DNA from 3 places in the Amycolatopsis sp. NPDC114505 genome. Region 2 is predicted to be linked to each of the others. Evidence: riboswitches for the same ligand, from Rfam matches in the RefSeq annotation. Region 2 holds a riboswitch; each other region holds the start of a gene.
The links. Region 2 has a riboswitch for S-adenosylmethionine ahead of thrC (threonine synthase). Riboswitches for the same ligand answer to the same signal wherever they lie in the genome.

Region 1 (6,474 bases), on a different contig from region 2:
AACGACCGGACGCTGTCGGTGTCGCGCCGCGGGTCGCCCTCGGGCACCGGCACCGCGCGGTTGTCCGCCTCCAGCGCGTCGGCCTCGACGACGTCGAGCGTGAGCCCGGTGAACAGCGGCGCGAACGACACCGCGAGCGTCGCCTCGGCCATGCCGTAGGCCGGGAAAACGCATTCCGGCGGCATCTTGAACCGGGCACCGGCGTCCACGAAGGTCCGGACGGCGGTCTCGTCGATGGGCTCGGCGCCGTTCAAGGCGATGCGCAGCTTCGAAAGGTCGTAGGCGTCGTCCTCGTCGACGCGCGCCATCCGGCGTCCGACGATCGCGTACGCGAAGTTCGGCGCCGCCGTCGTCGTGCCGTGGTACTTGGTGATCAGCTCGGGCCAGATCAGCGGTCCCGAAAGGAACTCGACCGGCGTGATCTTGACGAGCTCGACGCCGAAGGTCATCGGCACGGTCAGGAAGCCGACCATCCCCATGTCGTGGAACGTCGGCAGCCAGGACACCATCACGTCGGTGTCGAAGTCGAACTCCGCGCGGTCGACCATGGCCTTGACGTTGGAGTACAGGTTCCCGTAGGTGATCCGCACGGCCTTGGGGTCGGCGGTCGAGCCGCTCGTCAGCTGCAGGAGCGCGGTTTCGCCCTCGTCGGTGGCGACGACGTCGGCGAGGGGCTCGGCATCGACGAGGTCGCTGATCAGCTTGAAGCCGATGCCCTTCTCCTCGAGCACCGGGGCCAGCTGGTCGAAGGGCTCACCCAGCAGCACGAGGTTCGAGCCGATCATCCCGAGCACGCGCACGGTGTCCTCGGCCCACTCGGCGAGGTCGGTACGCGGGGTGGGCTGGTGCAGCATGGTGACGCTGCCCCCGGCCAGCCAGACGGCCTGCACGGTCGGCGCGATCAGCACCGGCGCGGCGGCCAGCACCCCGACGGCCGTACCCCGCTCGAACCCGGCGGCGACCAGCCCGCCGGCAACCCGCCGGGCTTCTTCGTGCACCTCGGCCCAGGTCCGCCGAACCGGCTCCTTGGGCTCCCCGGTGACCATGCCACGCTGCTGACCTCGTCCCGCCGCGGTGGCGACGAGCGTGTCCACGAACCTGCTCATGGGCGTCAGATTACTGTCTGGGTGTCAACATCCGCCGTCCAAGGCGGAAACCGGGCCCTGAAGCCGGCGGTCCACCACTTCCCACGTACGGCACGCCCGAGCGTTCGCCCTGGCTGCGCGCGAGGGTCGGCTTGCCCGAGGACCCTCACTCGAGCAGTTCGGACGTCTCCAGCCAGCGGGCCTCGACGTCCTCGATCTCGCCCTTGACGCCCTTCAGCTGGCCGTTGAGCTCCATCAGCTTCGACGGATCCGTCGCCGCCTCCAGCAGGGCCGCGTGGAGCTTCTCCTCCTTCGCGTGCAGCTGGTCCAGCTTGCGCTCGAGCCGGCCCATCTCCTTCTGCGCCGCCCGCACGTCCGCCGCCGACTTCTTCGCCTCGGCCTTCGCCGCCGTGGGGGCCGCCGCGGCCGCCGGTTCCTTGGCGAGCGCCCGGCGGTTCAGGTACTCCTCGATGCCGCCCGGGAGGTGGGTGATGCGGCCGTCGCCGAAGAGGGCGACGATCGTGTCGCAGACTCGTTCGACCAGGTACCGGTCGTGCGAGACGACGATCATCGTGCCCGGCCAGCCGTCGAGCAGGTCTTCCAGCTGCTGCAGGGTGTCGATGTCCAGGTCGTTCGTCGGCTCGTCGAGCAGCAGCACGTTCGGCTCGGCCATCAGCAGCCGGCACAGCTGCAGCCGGCGCCGCTCGCCGCCGGAGAGGTCGCCGACCGGGGTCCACTGGCGGGCCTGCGGGAACCCGAGCTTCTCGCCCAGCTGCGACGCCGTCATCTCCTGCTTGCCGAACACCACGCGCCCGGCCACCTGCTCGATCGCCTGCAGCACGCGCAGGTCGGCGGGCAGGTCGTCGAGCTCCTGGCGCAGGTGCGCGAGCGCGACCGTCTTGCCCTCGATCCGGCGCCCGGTCGAGCCTTCGACGTCGCCGCCGAGCAGCTTCAGCAGGGACGTCTTGCCGGAGCCGTTGATCCCGACCAGGCCGATCCGGTCGCCGGGGCCGACCCGCCAGGTGACGTGGTCGAGCAGCGTCCGGTCGCCGACCTTGTACGTCGTGTCTTCCAGCTCCAGCACGGTCTTGCCGAGCCGGCGCTTCGCGAACGCCATCAGCTCGACGGAGTCACGCGGCGGTGGGACGTCCGCGATCAGCGCCTCGGCCGCGTCGATGCGGTAGCGCGGCTTCGACGAACGCGCCTGCGGACCGCGTCGCAGCCACGCCAGCTCCTTGCGGGCCAGGTTCTGCCGCTTCTCCTCGGCCGTCGCGGCCAGCCGCGCCCGCTCGGCGCGCGCGAAGATCCAGTCCGCGTAACCACCTTCGTACTGCTCGACACGGCCGTTCGCGACCTCCCACGTCAGGCTCGCGACGGTGTCGAGGAACCACCGGTCGTGGGTGACGACCACGACCGCGATCCGCCGGTTCAGCAGGTGGTCGGCCAGCCACTGGACGCCTTCGACGTCCAGGTGGTTGGTCGGCTCGTCGAGCACGACGAGGTCGAGCTCGCCGGTCAGCGCGGCCGCCAGGGAGACCCGGCGCCGCTCGCCGCCGGAGAGGTTCGCGGTCGGCGTGTCCAGCCCGATCGCGGTGATCCCGAGTCCGTCCACAATGGACCGGACGCGCGCGTCGGCGGCCCATTCGTGCTCGGCGCCGTAGCGTTCGAGCACGACCTCGCCGACGGTGCTGTCGTCCGGGAGCTCGGTCCGCTGGGTGACCACGGCCATCCGCAGGCCGCCGACGTGGCTCACCCGCCCGGAATCCGGCGCGGCGAGTCCGGAAAGGACTTCCAGCAGCGTGGTCTTGCCGCCGCCGTTGAGGCCGACGACACCGATGCGCTGCCCGGCCGCGACGCCCAGCGAGACGCCGTCCAGCAGTGGCTTCACCCCGTAGGACTTGCTCACCGCTTCCAGGTTGACCAGGTTGGCCATCCGCTCAGCCGTTCCTTTCCGGGAAAGAGAAATCTACAATGGACGGTCAGGCGTGCACGCGCGGCGGCGCCGGGCGCGGCGCGTCGTCCCCGCCGACCACGCGGGCGCCGGGGACCGGGCCGTGCGCCACCCGGACCGTGCGGCACACCCCCGCGCCCGACAGCTCCGCGGCGACCTCGACCGCGGTCTGCGCGTCCTCGCAGAGGAACGCGCACGTCGGGCCGGAGCCGGAGACCGTGCCGGCGAGCGCGCCCGCGTTGACGCCGGCCCGGAGCGTCCGGCGCAGCCCCGGCCGCAGCGAAACCGCCGCCGCCTGGAGGTCGTTGCCCAGCAACAGCGCCAGCTGACGCGGGTCGCCCGAAGCCAGCGCCTCGACGACCGGGGTGTGCGAGCCGATCCGCGGCGGGTTGCCGTCCGCGCGCAGGCGATCCAGCTCCTTGAACACCTTCGGCGTCGACAGCCCTTCGGAGTCGAACGCCAGCACCCAGTGGAAAGTGTGCCGCGACAGCACCGGCACGAGCTGCTCGCCGCGCCCGGTGCCCAGCGCGGTGCCGCCGTAGAGCGCGAACGGGACGTCGCTGCCCAGCCCGGCGGCGAGCTCGGCCAGCTCGTCGCGCGTGACGTCGAGGTTCCAGAGGCTCGCCAGCCCGACCAGCGTCGCCGCCGCGTCGGCACTGCCGCCCGCCATGCCGCCCGCGACCGGGATGCCCTTGCGCAGCACCACCCGAACGTTCGGCGCTTCGGTGCGGCCGACGTGCGCGGAAAGCGCTTCGACCGCGCGCCAGGCCAGGTTGGTGCCGTCGGCGGGCACCGAGCCCTCGCCCTCGCCGTAGATCTCCACGCCCGGCTCTTCGGTGACCGCGACGGTCACCTCGTCGGTCAGCGACAAGGCCTGGAACACGGTCACCAGCTCGTGGTAACCGTCTTCGCGCAGGTCGTCGACCGCCAGGTGCAGGTTGACCTTGGCCGGGACCCGGACGGTGACTGGGGGCGGAACTACGGCGAGCACCCGACCAGCCTACGTGGCCGCGAAAACGCCCCGATGCGACGTGCGCATCGGGGCGTTTACGGCGTTCGGGTCAAGCTGCCGCGACACCCTGGGGGCCGCGCGCGGTGTGCGTCACGTGGCCGCCGCGCTCGGCGACCCACGCCAGTGCCGCGTCGGCCCGCTCGCCGCGGACGCCGAGGCGGAACCGGCCGACCGGGGTGTCGCCGATCCGGGTCAGGCCGCCGCCGATCGTGGCGAACTCGACGTCGAACCGGCCCGCGGCCTCGGGCAGCAGCGCGCCGACCGAAGCGAAACCGATCAGCACGACGTCGGCCGAGCGGTCGTAGCGGGCGATCTGGGCGCGGGTGGTCTCGATGGCGGGCAGCAGCGCCTGCGCGGTGCGGCTGGCCGGGTTCGAGACCAGGTCGAGGACAGTGCCGCGCTCGACGACCGTGCCGTCTTCGAGCACCGCGACGTCGTCGCAGACCCGGCGGACCACGCCGGCGTCCGGGGTCGTGACCACGACGGTGGTGCCCAGCTCGGCGCGGGCGCGGTCGAGCACGGTGAGCACCGCGCCGGCCTCCTCCGGGTCGATGCCGGCGGTCGGGTCGTCGGCGAGCAGCACCGCCGGCGCCGCGGCCAGTGCCTTCGCGACCGCGACGCGGCGGAGCTGACCCTCGGTCAGCTCACCGGGACGCTGCGTCGCGCGCTGCGTCAGGCCGACGAGGTCGAGCAGCGAGCCGACCCGGCTGCGGCGCTGCGGGCCGTCGACGCCGAGCTGCTCGAGCGGGGAGGCGATGTTGCCGGCGATCGTGCGCTCGGCGATCAGCTCCGGTTTCGTCGAGACGACGCCGAGCTGGCGGCGGATTTCGCGCAGCCGGCGGCCGTCGAGGGTGCCGGTGTTGAGGCCGTCGAGGCGGACGACGCCGCGGTCGGGCCGCTCCTGCAGCGCGATGCAGCGGGCGAGGACGGACTTGCCGGACCCGGCCGGGCCGACCACGCCGAACAGCGAGCCGGCCTGGACCTCGACGCTCACGTCGTGCAGGGCGACGACCGAGTTTCCGTTGGTGGCAAAGGTTTTGGACAAGTTTTCGACGGTGATCACGAAGGCTCCAGAAAACGGGGTGCGCGCAGCGCGCGGCACCCGGCCGCAGGCGAAGTCCGTCCTTTGAGGACGGTGCATGAAGAAGAGGTGGACCGGCTACGACAAGCTCAGTGGGAGCGTCGACATGCGGTCACGGAGCGGCGGCCTTCGTCGACTACGCGACGCCTGGTCAGGAGCAGGGGGCGAGCTACCCTCTTCATCGGAAACGGCCTCCATCGGTCCTGGCGGTAGCACCTTCCCCGCGGGGGGTGGTTGCTGCGACTTCGGCGAGCCAGGTCTCTCAGTCGCTCGGGATGGACACTTCCGAGTAAAGCCGATCCCGGCGAGCGAAAGCAAGCCTGTTGGCCCAGATCACACGAGTGGAGGTGTCCGAATCGCGAGATCGCACGTCAAGAGGCGTATTTTCGCCGGACCCCGTTGACTTCCACTGTGGACGTGCTAACGCGCGGCGGCGAGCCTCGCGAAGTCGTGCACGTTCAGCTGTTCACCGCGGGTCTTCGGGTCGATCCCGGCGGCCGTGAGCAGCTCCCCGGCCCGCTCGGCCGAGCCGGCCCAGCCCGCCAACGCGGCGCGGAGCGTCTTCCTGCGCTGTGAGAAAGCGGCGTCCACGAGGCCGAAGAGCCGATCGCGGTCGTCCGACGCCGGAGCGTCACCGCGTTCGAAGGCGACGAGCGCGGAGTCGACGTTCGGCACCGGCCAGAACACCGAGCGCGGCACGGCGCCGACCTTGCGCGCGGGGCCGTACCAGGCGAGCTTGACGCTCGGCACGCCGTAGATCCGGCTGCCGGGGCCCGCCGCCATCCGGTCGGCGACCTCGGTCTGGACCATGACGAGGCCGGACGTGAGCGACGGCACCTCGGCGAGCAGGTGCAGCACGACCGGGACGGCGACGTTGTAGGGCAGGTTCGCGACGAGCGCGGTCGGCCGCGGCAGCTGGTCGTCGGTGATCCGCAGCGCGTCGGCCGTGACGACCTGGAGTCGTTCGGAGACCTCGGACCCCCGCTCGGCGACGGTCTTGGGCAGCCGTTCGGCGAGCTTGGGATCGATCTCGACGGCGACGACGCGCGCACCGGTGGCGAGCAGCCCGAGGGTCAGCGACCCGAGCCCGGGCCCGACCTCGAGGACGACGTCGTCCGGGCCGACGTCCGCCAGCTCGACGATCCGCCGGACGGTGTTGGGATCGTGCACGAAGTTCTGCCCGAGCTTCTTGGTCGGCCGCACGTCCAGCTCGGCCGCCAGCCCGCGGATCTCGGCAGGTCCCAACAGTTCAACCACCGCTGGAGCTTACCGATGGGGCATCACGCGTGACTGGGCAGGCATCACGCGTGATTGGGGGGGCATCACGCGTGATGCCCGCCTGATC
Region 2 (6,474 bases):
CCACCCGGGTACGACGGAAACGGCCGTTCCGGCCCGGGCGGGGTGGATCCGTCCACAGCACCCCGGTTGTCCACAGGACGCGGCGGCACCCCTGTCGGACGCCGCCCCGCGAGCCCTAACGTCGATCGTGTGTTCGAGCAGCCCGCCCGGGATCCGGGCCCTCCCGTCAACGACCGGCTCGCCTGGCTGGCCGACCAGTTCTCGCCCGACGCGAGCACGGTCGGGCCCGGCGGCCGGCTGGTCCGGCGCTGGCTGCCCGGTGGAGCAGCCGGGGCCGGCCGCCGCCGGTGGGCGTTCGCCGGCGTCCTCGTCTCGGTCGTGGTGATCGTCCTCGGTGCGGTCGCGCTCTTCGGCGGCCCGCCGGTACCCGAGCCACCACCGTCGCTGCCCAGCGCGAAACCGGCGAGCGAAGTGCCGGCCCGGGCGGCGCCCCAGGCCGGTCTCGTCATCAGCGTGATCGGCCGCGTCCGGTCGCCCGGCCTCGTCACCGTGGTCCAGGGCGCCCGCGTCGCGGACGTCCTGCGGGCCGCGGGCGGCGCCGAGCCCGGCGCGGACCTGAGCGCGCTCAACCTCGCCCGCCGGGTGACCGACGGGGAGCAGCTCGCGGTCGGGATCCCGGCACCACCCGCCGCCGTGGCCGCCGGTGCTCCGGCGGCCGCCAAGGTCGATCTCAACGCGGCGAGCGCCGACCAGCTGGACACACTGCCCGGCGTCGGCGAGGTGACGGCCCAGCGGATCGTCCAGTGGCGCACCGAGCACGGCGGCTTCGCGAAGGTCGAGCAACTGCGCGACGTCTCCGGCATCGGGGAGAGCAAGTTCGAAAAGCTGCGCGAGCAGGTGACGGTCGGATGAGCACCCTCCCCACGACCGACACCCGGCAGGACCTGCGGCTCGTCCCGGCGGCGCTGGCGTGCTGGCTCGCCGCACTCGGCGGCCTGCTGCTGGGCTGGTGGACGGCCGTCGCCGTCGGCCTCGCCTCGGCGGTGCTCGCCGGACTGGTGCTCTGGCGGGCGCGAGGGCGTCCCCGGGCGCTCGGCGCGGCCGCGGCCCTGCTGGTGCTCGGACTCGCCGCCGCCGGCCCGGTCGCCTGGCGAATCCGGGACGCGCAACGCGACGACCTCCGCGCGGCTTCGGCCGACGGGCTCCCCGCGTCGGTGCGGGTCGTCGTCGCCGAGCGTCCGAAGCCCGTGCGCGGCGCGGGTTATGCCGATCAGCAGGCCGGTGCCCGGTCGGTGGTGCTGACCGCCGACGTCCGCACGGCGTCGGTCGACGGCCGGCCGGTCACGTCGTCCGGACGCGTCCTGCTCCTGGCGCCGGTCGCGCAGTGGGCGTCATTGCTGCCGGGCCAGGACGTGACGGCGAGCGGCCTGCTGATGGCGCCACGCGGCTCGGACCTGACCGTCGCGGTGCTGTCCGTGCGCGGCCCGCCGGGCGACCTCGGGCCGGCGCCGTGGTGGCAGCGGACCGCGGCCGGGCTGCGCGCCGGACTCCACGACCTGTGCCAGGTCCTGCCCGAGGAACCCGGCGGCCTGCTGCCTGGGCTGGTCTTGGGCGACACGAGCGGGTTGTCGCCGCGGGTCGAGCAGGAGTTCGTCACCGCCGGGCTCGCCCACTTGACCGCGGTCAGCGGGGGAAACCTCGCCGTGGCGTGTGGCGCGGTGCTGCTCCTGCTGCGCTTCCTGCGGCTCGGGCCACGGCTGTCGGCGGTGGCGGCCGGCGCGTGCCTGGCCGGCTTCCTCGTGCTGGTCGGGCCGGAGCCCAGCGTGCTGCGGGCCGGGGTGATGGCGGCGGTCGCGTTGCTGGCTCTGGCGCTGGGCAAGCGAGGCTCGGCGTTGCCCGCGCTGGCGTTCGCGGTGTGCGTGCTGGTGGTGACGGATCCGGCGATGGCGACGGACTTCGGGTTCGCGTTGTCGGTGTTCGCCACGGCCGGGCTGGTGCTCGTCGCGCCACGCTGGGCCGCTGCGCTGGCCCGTCGCGGCGTCCCGCCGGGGTTCGCCGACGGGCTGGCGATTCCGCTGGCCGCCTTCCTCGTGACGGCGCCGGTCATCGCGGGCATGGCGGGGTCGGTGAGCCTGGTTTCGGTGCTGGCCAACGTCCTCGCCGCGCCCGTGGTGGCTCCGGTGACGGTGCTCGGCCTGCTGGCGACGGTGCTCGGTCCCTGGTGGCCGGGCGCCGGGAAGGTCCTGGTGCACCTGGCCGACCCGGAGGCCCGGTGGCTGATCACCGTGGCGCGTCAGGGCGCGCGGGCTCCCGGCGCGGTTGTCGCCTGGCCCGGCGGCTGGTCGGGTGGGCTGCTAGCCGCCGCGGTCCTGGTGGTGCTGGTGCTGGCCGCCCGGCGCCGGCGGGTGCGGCTGGTGCTGGCGGTGCTGGTCGTCGGCGCGCTGCTGATCTTCGTGCCGGTCCGGGTGCTCGCGCCGGCGTGGCCACCGCGGAACTGGGCGATGGTCGAGTGCGACGTCGGGCAGGGCGACGCGGTCGTGCTGGCGACCGCCGAGCCGGGACGCGCGGTCGTCGTGGACACCGGACCCGAGCCGGGGCCGGTGGACGAGTGCCTGCACCGGCTGGCGGTCGACCGGATCCCGCTGCTGGTGCTGAGCCACCTGCACGCCGACCACATCGGCGGGCTGGCGTCGGTCTTCGACGGCCGGGCGGTCGGCGGGATCGCCGTCGGCCCGGGGCGGGCGCCGGAGTGGGCGTGGCGGCAGGTCGCCGCGGAGGCGAAGCGGCAGGGCGTGCCGCTGGTGGAGCTGAGCCCGGGGGAGCGGCTGGCGTGGCCCGGGCTGTCGCTCGACGTGCTCGGCCCGCGCTACGTGCCGGAGCGCTCGGCCGGGCAGCAGGACGGCACGACGATCAACAACAGCTCGGTGGTCTTGCGAGCGCGAAGCCCGGCCGGCCGGGTACTCCTGACCGGTGACGTCGAGCTGGCGGCCCAGGCCGACCTGCTGGCCGACGGCGACGACCTGAAGGCGGAGGTGTTGAAGGTTCCTCACCACGGTTCGCGTTACTCGCTGCCGTCGTTCCTCGCGGCGGTGGCGCCGCGGGTGGCGTTGGTCAGCGTGGGCGCCGGCAACACCTACGGGCACCCGAACAAGTCCACAATGGACAGCCTGAAAGCGTTGGGAGCATTGGTGACCCGGACCGATGTGGATGGTGATACGGCCGTGGTCGGCGACCCGGCCGGGCCGGCGGTAGCGCGCCGGGGCGAGCCGCGTGGCCCGCCCCGGCGGTGAGCGTCAGTAGCCGAGCGCCTCGTTCACGGCCTTGGCGGAAGCCGCCACGGTCGCCTTCGGGCCGATGTGGTTCTCGACCGCGTCGAGGGTCTTGAGGCCGTCGCCGGTGATCAGGAGGACCGTCTCGGCGTCCGGGTCCAGCTTGCCCGTCTCGATCAGCTTCTTCGCCGTCGCGACGGTGACCCCGCCGGCGGTCTCGGTGAAGATGCCTTCGGTGCGGGCCAGCAGCCGGATGCCTTCGACGACCTCTTCGTCGGTGACGTCCTCGATCGCGCCGCCGGTGCGGTTGACGATGTCGAGCACGTAGGGGCCGTCGGCCGGGTTGCCGATCGCCAGCGACTTGGCGATCGTGTCCGGCTTCACGGGCTGGACCACGTCCTGGCCGGCGCGGAAGGCGGCCGACACCGGCGAGCAGCCGGTCGCCTGCGCGCCGAACACCTTGTACGGGCTGGCGTCCACGAGACCGAGCTGGCCCAGCTCGCGGAAACCCTTGTCCACCTTGGTCAGCTGCGAACCGGAGGCGATCGGCACGACGATCTGCGGCGGGATGCGCCAGCCCAGCTGCTCGGCGACCTCGAAGGCCAGCGTCTTCGAGCCTTCCGAGTAGTACGGCCGGACGTTCACGTTCACGAACGCCCACTTCGGGTGCTCGCCGGCGAGCTCGGTGGCGAGGCGGTTGACGTCGTCGTAGTTGCCGTCGACGGCGATCAGGTCGCCGTCGTAGACCGCGGTGGTGAGGATCTTGGCGCGCTCGAGGGTCTTCGGGATCAGCACGACCGACCGCCAGCCGGCGCGGGCCGCGGCGGCGGCCGTCGCGTTGGCCAGGTTGCCGGTCGACGGACAGGCGAGCACCTCGAAGCCGAACTCGCGGGCCGCGGCCAGCGCGACGGCGACGACGCGGTCCTTGAACGAGTGCGTCGGGTTGCCGGTGTCGTCCTTGACCCACAGGCGCTTGAGGCCGAGCTCCTTGGCCAGGCGGTCGGCGCGGATCAGCCGGGTCGCGCCGGGCTCGGTGTTCGGGATCTCTTCGATGTTCGACGGAACCGGAAGGAGCTTCTTGTAGCGCCAGATGTTCTTGGGGCCGGCTTCGATGTCTTCGCGGCGGACGCGGCCGAAGTCGTAAGCGACCTCGAGCGGCGAAAAGTCCTCGGCGGAGACGAACTCCGGCGCGAGCGGCTGCCGGTGGCCCTCTTCCTTCGACACCAGCTCGACGGCGGGACCGAGATCCGGGGTCTTCGTGGTGGAGGTCGTTCCGAGGGTGGCGGTCATCGCGAGGTTCCTTCCTCATCTGCCCCGCCGAAGCGGGCCGGAATTGGCACCGTGGTCGTCAGCTACCCCGCGAATGCGGGATGACGGGCTGTACGCCGGTTGCCGGGGCTTCGTCGGGCCGTTCCCTCTGCCCCTCTGGATGAGCGGTATTCGGTTGTCGGTGCGCGCCAAACTGCGCGCCGCCTCGAGGACACCGTACGACATGGCGCTCGGGCCGTGCCATGCCGGCCGCTCGACATCACCGGAGCGGGCGCACGACACCGCAAGTGAGAGGATCCTCCCGTGACCGCCCAAGCCACCGCCCCGGCCCCGCTGCACCTGGTCCTGGGTGAGGAAGAACTGCTGATCGAGCGCGCCGTCCGCGAGACGCTCGCCGCGGCGCGCGCGCTCGACGCCACGGCCGAGCTGACCCGGGTCCGGGTGTCCGATCTCACAGCCCCCGAGCTGGCCGAACTCGTCAGCCCGTCGCTGTTCAGCGAGGGTCGCGTGATCGTCCTGGAGTCGGGGCAGGACATCTCGCAGGAGCTGGCCGACGCCGTGGCGTCCTACCTGAAGGACCCGGCGGACGGCGTCGTGCTGGTCGTCGTGCACACCGGCGGCGGGCGCAGCAAGGCGGGCAAGACGCTCCCGGCGGTGCTGAAGAAGGCCGGCGCCGAGGTCACGGAGTGCCCGAAGATGACCAAGCCGGCCGAGCGCGAGCAGTTCGTGCGGCACGAGGTGCGCCGTGCGGGCGGCAAGATCGACCCGGCCGGAGTCGCCGCGCTGATCGACGCCGTCGGCTCCGACCTGCGGGAACTCTCCTCGGCGGCGACGCAGCTGGTGGCGGACGCCGGTGGGTCCGTCGACGCCGAAGCGGTCCGCCGCTACCACCGCGGGCGCGCGGACGTGACCGGGTTCGCGGTCGCGGAGAAGGCCGTGAGCGGCGATCGCTCGGCGGCACTGGAGTCGCTGCGCTGGGCGATGCAGCTGGGCGTCCCGCACGTCCTGGTCGCGGACGCACTGGCCGACGCGGTCCGCACGATCGCGCGGGTCTCCGGCGCGGGCCGGGGCAACCCGAACCAGCTGGCGGGCGAGCTGGGCATGCCGCCGTGGAAGATCCGCAAGGCGCAGGGCCAGGTCCGCGGCTGGAACCAGGACGGCCTGGCGACGGCGATGCGCGTGGTGGCGAGGCTGAACGCCGAGGTCAAGGGCGTGGCGGCCGACCCGGGCTACGCGCTGGAGCGCGCGGTCCTCCAGGTGGCGGCCGCCAAGGGCGAGCGCTGATCCCGGACATGAAGAAAGCCCCGGCCGAAGCCGGGGCTTTCTGGGAAATCGAACAGCCGGAAATCAACCAGCTCAGAGCGCGTTGACGCGCTTCGCCAGCGCCGACTTCTTGTTGGCGGCCTGGTTGGCGTGGAGAACGCCCTTCGAGACGGCCTTGTCCAGCTTCTGGGCGGCGTCGCGCTGCAGCTCGACGGCCTTGGCCTTGTCGCCGGCCTCGGCGGCTTCGCGGACCTTGCGGATCGCGGTCTTCACCGAGGACCGGATCGCCTGGTTGCGCAGACGCGCCTTCTCGTTCGTCGTGATGCGCTTGATCTGCGACTTGATGTTGGCCATAGGGGCAACTCCTCTTTCACTCGGTGAGATTCGCCGCCGCGCTGAATTGGCCCCACTCGGAGAGCGGGCTTCCTCCATGACGGAATGCCGCACGGGCAGCGAGAAGCAACTTTAACAGCCGGACCGCGGACGTCCGGCACCGGGAGTACGGTGGGCCGCGGTAGTGCCTAGGGTTCCGTCGCCGGTCCGCAGGCATCTCGCGGTACACAACCAGGACCGGCGGGTCTGGTCCGAGCGGCACCGTCGGCGGGCCCGGACGGCCGGTCGTTCATCTGACGGGGCAAAAGCCTGGAGGACCCGGTTTTCGCGCGCGCGAAAACCCGAAGGGTCCCATGAACACCACCGCCCTGTCCTTCGTCCTCGTCGCCGCGGTCGTGCA
Region 3 (6,474 bases), 590 kb from region 2:
AGGGAGGCGGCATGGACCAGCTTCCCGTGCTGCTCGGCGTCGGCGGCGTCGTGCTGCTCGCCTCCGTGCTCGCCGTGCGCGTGTCGATCCGGCTGGGCCTGCCGTCGCTGCTGCTCTACCTCGCGATCGGCGTGCTGCTCGGCGAAGCCGGGTTCGGCATCCGGTTCGACAACCCCGAGCTGACCCAGTCGCTCGGCCTCGCCGCGCTCGTCATGATCCTCGCCGAAGGCGGGCTGACGACCCGCTGGTCGGCGGTGAAACCGGCGCTGGGCATCGGGATCGCACTGTCCACTGTGGCCGTTGTGGTGAGCATCGCGGTGACCGGCGCCGCCCTGCACTGGCTGCTGGGCCTCGACTGGCGGTTCGCGCTGCTGTGGGGCGCGGTGCTCGCCTCGACCGACGCGGCCGCGGTGTTCTCCGTGCTGCGCTCGGCCGGGATCGGCAAACGGCTCACCGGGGCGCTGGAACTCGAGTCGGGCATCAACGACGCGCCCGCGTACATCGCCGTCGTGGTGCTGGCCGAAGGCACCACTGTGGACTGGACACTGCCGCTGCTGGTCGTCTACGAACTCGCGGCAGGGCTGGCGATCGGGCTCGCGTTCGGCTGGCTCGGCGGCCTCGCGCTGCGCAAGGCCGCGTTGCCGGCGACCGGTCTCTACCCGGTCGCCACGGTCGCGGTGTGCGTCGTCGCGTACTCGTCCGGGCAGCTGCTGCACGCGTCCGGGCTGCTCGCCACCTACGTCGCCGCGCTGGTGCTCGGGAACTCGCGGCTGCCGCACCGCTCGGACACGCTGTCGTTCGCCGAAGGGCTCGGCTGGCTGGCGCAGATCGGGCTGTTCGTGCTGCTCGGCCTGTTCGCCTCGCCGAGCCGGGTGCTCGAGTCGGTGCTGCCGGGCCTGGTCGCGGGGGCCGTCGTGCTGCTGCTGGCCCGGCCGATGTCGGTCGTGCTGGCGATGCTGCCGTTCCGGCTGCCGTGGCGGGAACAGGCGTTCCTGTCGTGGGCGGGCCTGCGCGGCGCGGTGCCGATCGTGCTCGCCATGATCCCGCTGTCGCAGGGGGTGCCGGGCGCGCAACGGCTGGTCGACGCGGTGTTCGTGCTGGTCATCGTGCTGACGCTGGTCCAGGGCGCGACGCTCGGGCCGCTCGGGCGCTGGCTCGGGCTGGCGAAGAGCTCCGAGGCGCACGAGATCGAAGTCGACTCCGCGCCGCTGGACGAGCTGGGCGCCGAGCTGCTGCAGGTCCGCATCCAGCCGGGGTCGAAGCTGCACGGCGTGTACCTGTCTGAGCTGCGGCTGCCGGTCGGCGCGACGGTCAGCCTGGTCGTGCGCGAAGGCGCCGGCTTCACGCCGCAGAAGACCAGCCGGCTCCAGGAGCTCGACCAGCTGCTGGTGGTCACCACGAGCGGCGTCCGCGACGACGTCGAGCGACGGCTCCGCGCGGTGGACCGGGCCGGCCGCCTGGCCCGCTGGAAGGGCGAGTCGGGCCGTTAACCAGTGCCGATGTCCGGCGCTTGTCCCACAAAAATCTCACACGATCTTCCCTTCGTTCCCTCTTTTGGCTTACTGTGCGCTCCATTCGTTAGTTCGAATGGGTGAGTGCAGAGTCAAAGGAGTACGCAGGGTGACCAAACTTCACGTGCGTGGGGCGGCCCTCGCCGCCGCGATGACCGCGATCCTCGGGCTGGCCACCGCGCCGGCCGCGACCGCCGAAATCGCCCCGTTCCCGGCGCTCGCCCTGCCGTTCAAGGCCGGCCAGCAGGTCTACTCGGCCGGCATCCACTCCGACGACGGCAGCACCGGCGTCAAGAACGCCATCGACTTCAGCCCGGCCGACCGCACCGTGCGCGCGCCGCTGGCCGGCACCGTCCACCTGCAGCACTGCGCCGGCGGGGACTGGGTGACCCTCGACCACGCCGGCGGCTGGCGGACCGGCTACTACCACATGGAGGGCATCACGGTCACCGACGGTGAGCACGTCGAGGCCGGGGCCGAGCTCGGCTCGACCGGCAACGCGCTGCCGTGCGGGGGCAGCAGCACCGGCGCCCACGTGCACTTCACGCTCTGGACCCTGCCGGACGCCCCGGCGGCGGCGAACTGGGACGGCAAGTCGTTCGCCGAGGTCTCGACTGCCGTCGCGGCGGCCAGCGGTGAGGCCGTCGACGGCAAGACCATCGGCGGCTGGCGCTTCACCGCGGGCGCCGAGCAGTACACCGGCACGGCGACGCACCTCGCCGACAACGCCGTGACGCAGCTGCCGGGACGCTTCCGCGCGAAGCTCTGAGACCTCACGGTGTGTGAGCGCCGTCTCAGAATGCAAGTCGGGGGTTGGCCGGCGGCGGCGTTCTCGGTTACCTTCTGGCTCAGGTCATGAGTGCCAGCGTTCAGCCCCGGCTTGCTGGCCGGCAACCCTCCTTCCGCGGTGGGGTGCCCCGGGTGAAGACCGGGCCGGTCGCGTCGTGCGACGGGCAAGCGCGGGCCCCTCGCCGGGGTCCCCCGGACCGCCGAGGAGGCACCGATGACTCTCGCCATCGATCGCACCAGCACTTCGCCCGACTTCACCGGACTCGTTGTCCCGCAGGCCGTTCCGGCCGTCGCCGGGGCGTCCCTGCGGGTCCCGCTCGTCACCGGCGAAACCATCGGCTACGCCAACCTCGACCACGCCGCGAGCGCACCCTGTCTGGACGCCGTCCGCACCAAGGTCGACGAGTTCCTGCCCTGGTACGCCAGCGTCCACCGCGGCGCCGGTTTCGCGTCGCAGGTCTCCACCAAGCTCTACGAGCGCACCCGCGACGTCCTGCGCCGCTTCGTCGACGCCCGCCGGACCGACACCGTCGTCTTCACCCGCAACACCACCGACTCCTTCAACCTGCTCGCCCGCAGCCTGCCCCGGCACACCACGGTCGTCGTGTTCGACACCGAGCACCACGCCGCGCTGCTGCCGTGGCAGGGCCCGAACGTCCGGCGGATCCCGACCCCGCGCACGCGTCTCGCGGCAGTGTCCGCTGTGGACGAAGCCCTCGCGGACTCCCCGCAGGGACCGCGGTTGGTCGTCGTCACCGGAGCGTCCAATGTGACCGGTGAGCTCCTGCCGGTGGCCGAGATCGCCGCGGTGGCACGGAAGCACGGCGCTCGCATCGCGCTCGACGCCGCCCAGCTGGCCCCGCACCGCCGGATCTCGATCAAGGAGCTGGACGTCGACTACGTCGCCCTGTCCGGCCACAAGCTGTACGCCCCCTTCGGCGCGGGCGCGCTGATCGGCCGCGCCGACTGGCTGCGCGCCGCCAAGCCGTACCTCGCCGGCGGCGGCGCGACCAAGCTCGTCACCGAGGACGCGGTGGTCTGGAACACCGGGCCCGAGCGCCACGAAGCGGGCTCGCCCAACACCGTCGGCGTGTACGCGCTCGGCGTCGCCTGCGAGACGCTCAGCGAGAACTGGGACGCCGTCGTGGCGCACGAGCAGGCCCTGCTCACCCGGCTGCGCAAGGGTCTCGAGGCCATCCCGGGCTGCGCCGAGCTGCGGCTGTTCGACGCGCCGGTCGACCGCGTCGGCACGCTCAGCTTCGTCCTCGACGGCTTCGACCCCGGCTGGGTGGCCGCGGTGCTGTCGGCCGAGTACGGCATCGGCGTGCGCGACGGCGCTTTCTGCGCCCACATCGCGGCCAAGCGGCTCATCGGCGTCACCGGCGGCGACGGGCGGCAGGCGATCCGCGTCAGCCTCGGCCTGGGCAGCACCGAGGAGCACGTCGACCGCGTCGTGCTGGCGCTGCGCCAGATCGTCGCGCGCGGGGCGCGCTGGGAGTACGCGAAGGTGGACGGCCGCTGGGCCCCGGCCGGCGACCCGCGGGAGCTGCCGCCGTTCTGCTGAGCGTTAGCCTGGGCCGATGGGGAGGCACGGGGTTCCGTTGGCGTTGCTGGGTTTCGCCGAGCTGGTCCTGGTGACGGTCGAGCTGGTGCACCGCTCGGCCGTGACCGCGGACCTGGCGGCGCACTTCCCGGCCGGGCCGGGCGGGCCGTCCTACGACAGCATCTTCGGGTTCACCGTCGAAGACCACGGTGGCGGGCAGCAGTTCTTGAGCATCGCCGACACCGTCCTGGCCTACGGCGGCAGCGGACCGGCCTGGCAGTGGACGCTCATCGCGGCGTTCGCCGCCGTGGTGGCGTGCTACGCCCGGCGGTGGGGAGCGAAGGTGACCGCCCTCGCGACCGCCGGCGTCGTGCTCGCCGTGCCCCTGCTGGACCTGCTGGCCTTCAGCTGGTTCGACCTCGGCGCGCCCACCCGCGGCCCGCTGCTCGCGACGCTCGGCCTGGCCGTGGTCGCCTGGTACGAACGCAGTCTCCCGGTGCTCGCGGTGGCGGTGCTCGCCGGCGGGGTGGCCGTCGCCGTGGCGGACCTGCCGGGCGTGGTGATCTCGGCCGCCGTCCTGCTGGCGGGCGCTATCCTGCCCCGATGGGGGATGGACGACGACTCTGGTTCCCGTTGGCGGCGCTGGGGTTCGCCCAGCTCGTGATGGCGGTGGTCGCGCTGGTCCCGGCCGCCCCGGTGACCGGCGAGTTCGTGAACATGCGCGGCTACCGGATGACGCAGGAGCTCCACGACCTGGGAACCGGTGCGATCGGCGGCACCGGGCTCGCGGACGGCGCCCGGTCCACGGCGAATGCCTTCGCGGTGGACGTGGTGCCCCCGGCGGCCCTCGGCTGGACGGCCGGCCTCGCCTGCGTGGTGCTCGCCGTCGCGGCCTGGTACTGGCGGAGCCTGCGCCGCGCCGGCACCCCGCCGCGGCCCGTCCGCTTCGCGCTCGGCACCTTGGGCGCGCTGGCGGCCGTCCCGCTGCTCGACTTGGTCGCCACCCTGGAGCTGAGGCTGTCCGGCGACGTCCGGGGCGTGTTCGTGGCGACGCTGGGGCTGCTGGTGCTGGCGGCGTACGAGCGCAGCTGGTTCACGCTCGCCGTGAGTGTGGTGTTCGCGCTGGTCAGCGTGCTGTTACTGACGCCTGTGACCGGCGCGCTGAGTGCGGCGGGCGTGCTGTTCGCCGCCGCGTTCGCGGTCCTCCTGCGGCGCCCCCGCGACACTGCCGCCGACGCACCCTGACCAGCCGTGGAGAATGGAGCGGTGAGCACCGATCCCAGCCACTCCGAACCCGACACCGCCGCGCCCGACGAGGCGGTGCCCGAGACCGCGGCCGAGACTCCGGAGACTTCGGAGACTTCGGAGGCGCCGGCCAAGCCGCTGCCGAAGCGCCGCGTGGGCTGGGTGTTCGCCGTCGCCGTCGTCTTCTGGGCGATCGACCTGGTGACGAAGAACCTGGTCGCCGCCAACCTCGAGGGCAAGGAGCCGGTCCGGATCCTCGGCGGCCTCGTCTACCTGCAGGTGATCCGCAACCCGGGTGCGGCGTTCTCGATGGCCACCGGCATGACGTGGGTGCTCGCGCTGGTCGCGCTGGCCGTCGTCATCGCGATCATCTGGCTGTCCCGGCGGCTGCGCTCGATCGGCTGGGCCATCGGGCTCGGCCTCGTGCTCGCCGGAGCGCTGGGCAACCTGACCGACCGCGTCTTCCGCGCGCCCGGCGGGCTGCAGGGCCACGTCGTCGACTTCATCTCGGCGTTCGCCCCGAACGGCAAGGGCTTCGCGATCTTCAACATCGCCGACTCGGCGATCTGCGTCGGCGGCGCGCTGATCGTGCTGCTGTCCCTGCTGGGCAAGGACTACGACGGCACGTCGACCAAGGACAAGAAGAAGGCCGGGCAGCCGGAGGAAAAGGCGTGAGCGCGCGGATGCTCCCGGTGCCCGACGGGCTCGACGGGATGCGGGTCGACGCCGGCCTCGCCAAGCTGCTGGGCCTTTCGCGGACCGTCGTCGCGGAGCTGGCCGAAGCCGGGGACGTGCTGCTCGACGGCCGTCCCGCCGGCAAGTCCGACCGGCTGTCCGGCGGCGGCCTGCTGGAGATCACGCTGCCGGAGCCGGCGAACCCGGTCGAGATCATCGCCGAGCCGGTCGAGGGGATGAAGATCCTCCACGACGACGACGACATCGTCGTGATCTCCAAGCCGGTCGGCGTCGCGGTGCACCCGAGCCCGGGCTGGACCGGCCCGACGGTGGTCGGCGGCCTCGCCGCGGCCGGCCTGCGCATCGCGACGTCGGGCGCGGCCGAGCGCCAGGGCGTGGTGCACCGGCTCGACGCGGGCACGACGGGCGTGATGGTGGTGGCCAAGAGCGAGCACGCGTACACGGTGCTGAAGCGCGCGTTCAAGGAGCGCACGGTCGACAAGGGCTACCACGCGATCGTCCAGGGCCACCCCGACCCGACGCGCGGCACGATCGACGCCCCGATCGACCGCCACCCCCGCCACGACTACAAGTTCGCGGTCGTCCAGGGCGGCCGCCCGAGCGTGACGCACTACGAGGTCGTCGAGGCGTTCCGCGCGGCGTCACTGGCGCACATCAAGCTCGAAACCGGGCGCACGCACCAGATCCGCG

Region 1: linked by a shared signal. The riboswitch ahead of ACZ7OU_RS12265 (methionine ABC transporter ATP-binding protein) and the one ahead of thrC (threonine synthase) in region 2 are both predicted to bind S-adenosylmethionine.
Region 3: linked by a shared signal. The riboswitch ahead of ACZ7OU_RS39350 (aminotransferase class V-fold PLP-dependent enzyme) and the one ahead of thrC (threonine synthase) in region 2 are both predicted to bind S-adenosylmethionine.

What each region holds. Positions count from the first base shown of each region.
Region 1 covers NZ_JBVKDV010000001.1:2,449,093-2,455,566, reverse strand. The annotation lists gene ACZ7OU_RS12280 (fatty acyl-AMP ligase) at 1-1,106, opposite strand, end outside; gene ACZ7OU_RS12275 (ABC-F family ATP-binding cassette domain-containing protein) at 1,252-3,018, opposite strand; gene ACZ7OU_RS12270 (4-(cytidine 5'-diphospho)-2-C-methyl-D-erythritol kinase) at 3,065-4,027, opposite strand; gene ACZ7OU_RS12265 (methionine ABC transporter ATP-binding protein) at 4,098-5,111, opposite strand; SAM riboswitch class I at 5,305-5,411, opposite strand; gene rsmA (16S rRNA (adenine(1518)-N(6)/adenine(1519)-N(6))-dimethyltransferase RsmA) at 5,550-6,386, opposite strand.
Region 2 covers NZ_JBVKDV010000004.1:830,289-836,762, reverse strand. The annotation lists gene ACZ7OU_RS41690 (ComEA family DNA-binding protein) at 130-852, shown strand; gene ACZ7OU_RS41685 (ComEC/Rec2 family competence protein) at 849-3,230, shown strand; gene thrC (threonine synthase) at 3,234-4,499, opposite strand; SAM riboswitch class I at 4,512-4,645, opposite strand; gene holA (DNA polymerase III subunit delta) at 4,782-5,762, shown strand; gene rpsT (30S ribosomal protein S20) at 5,835-6,095, opposite strand; gene ACZ7OU_RS41665 (DMT family transporter) at 6,428-6,474, shown strand, end outside.
Region 3 covers NZ_JBVKDV010000004.1:238,871-245,344, reverse strand. The annotation lists gene ACZ7OU_RS39360 (potassium/proton antiporter) at 12-1,490, shown strand; gene ACZ7OU_RS39355 (M23 family metallopeptidase) at 1,621-2,280, shown strand; SAM riboswitch class IV at 2,363-2,477, shown strand; gene ACZ7OU_RS39350 (aminotransferase class V-fold PLP-dependent enzyme) at 2,515-3,864, shown strand; gene ACZ7OU_RS39345 (hypothetical protein) at 3,881-4,507, shown strand; gene ACZ7OU_RS39340 (hypothetical protein) at 4,447-5,088, shown strand; gene lspA (signal peptidase II) at 5,164-5,763, shown strand; gene ACZ7OU_RS39330 (RluA family pseudouridine synthase) at 5,760-6,474, shown strand, end outside.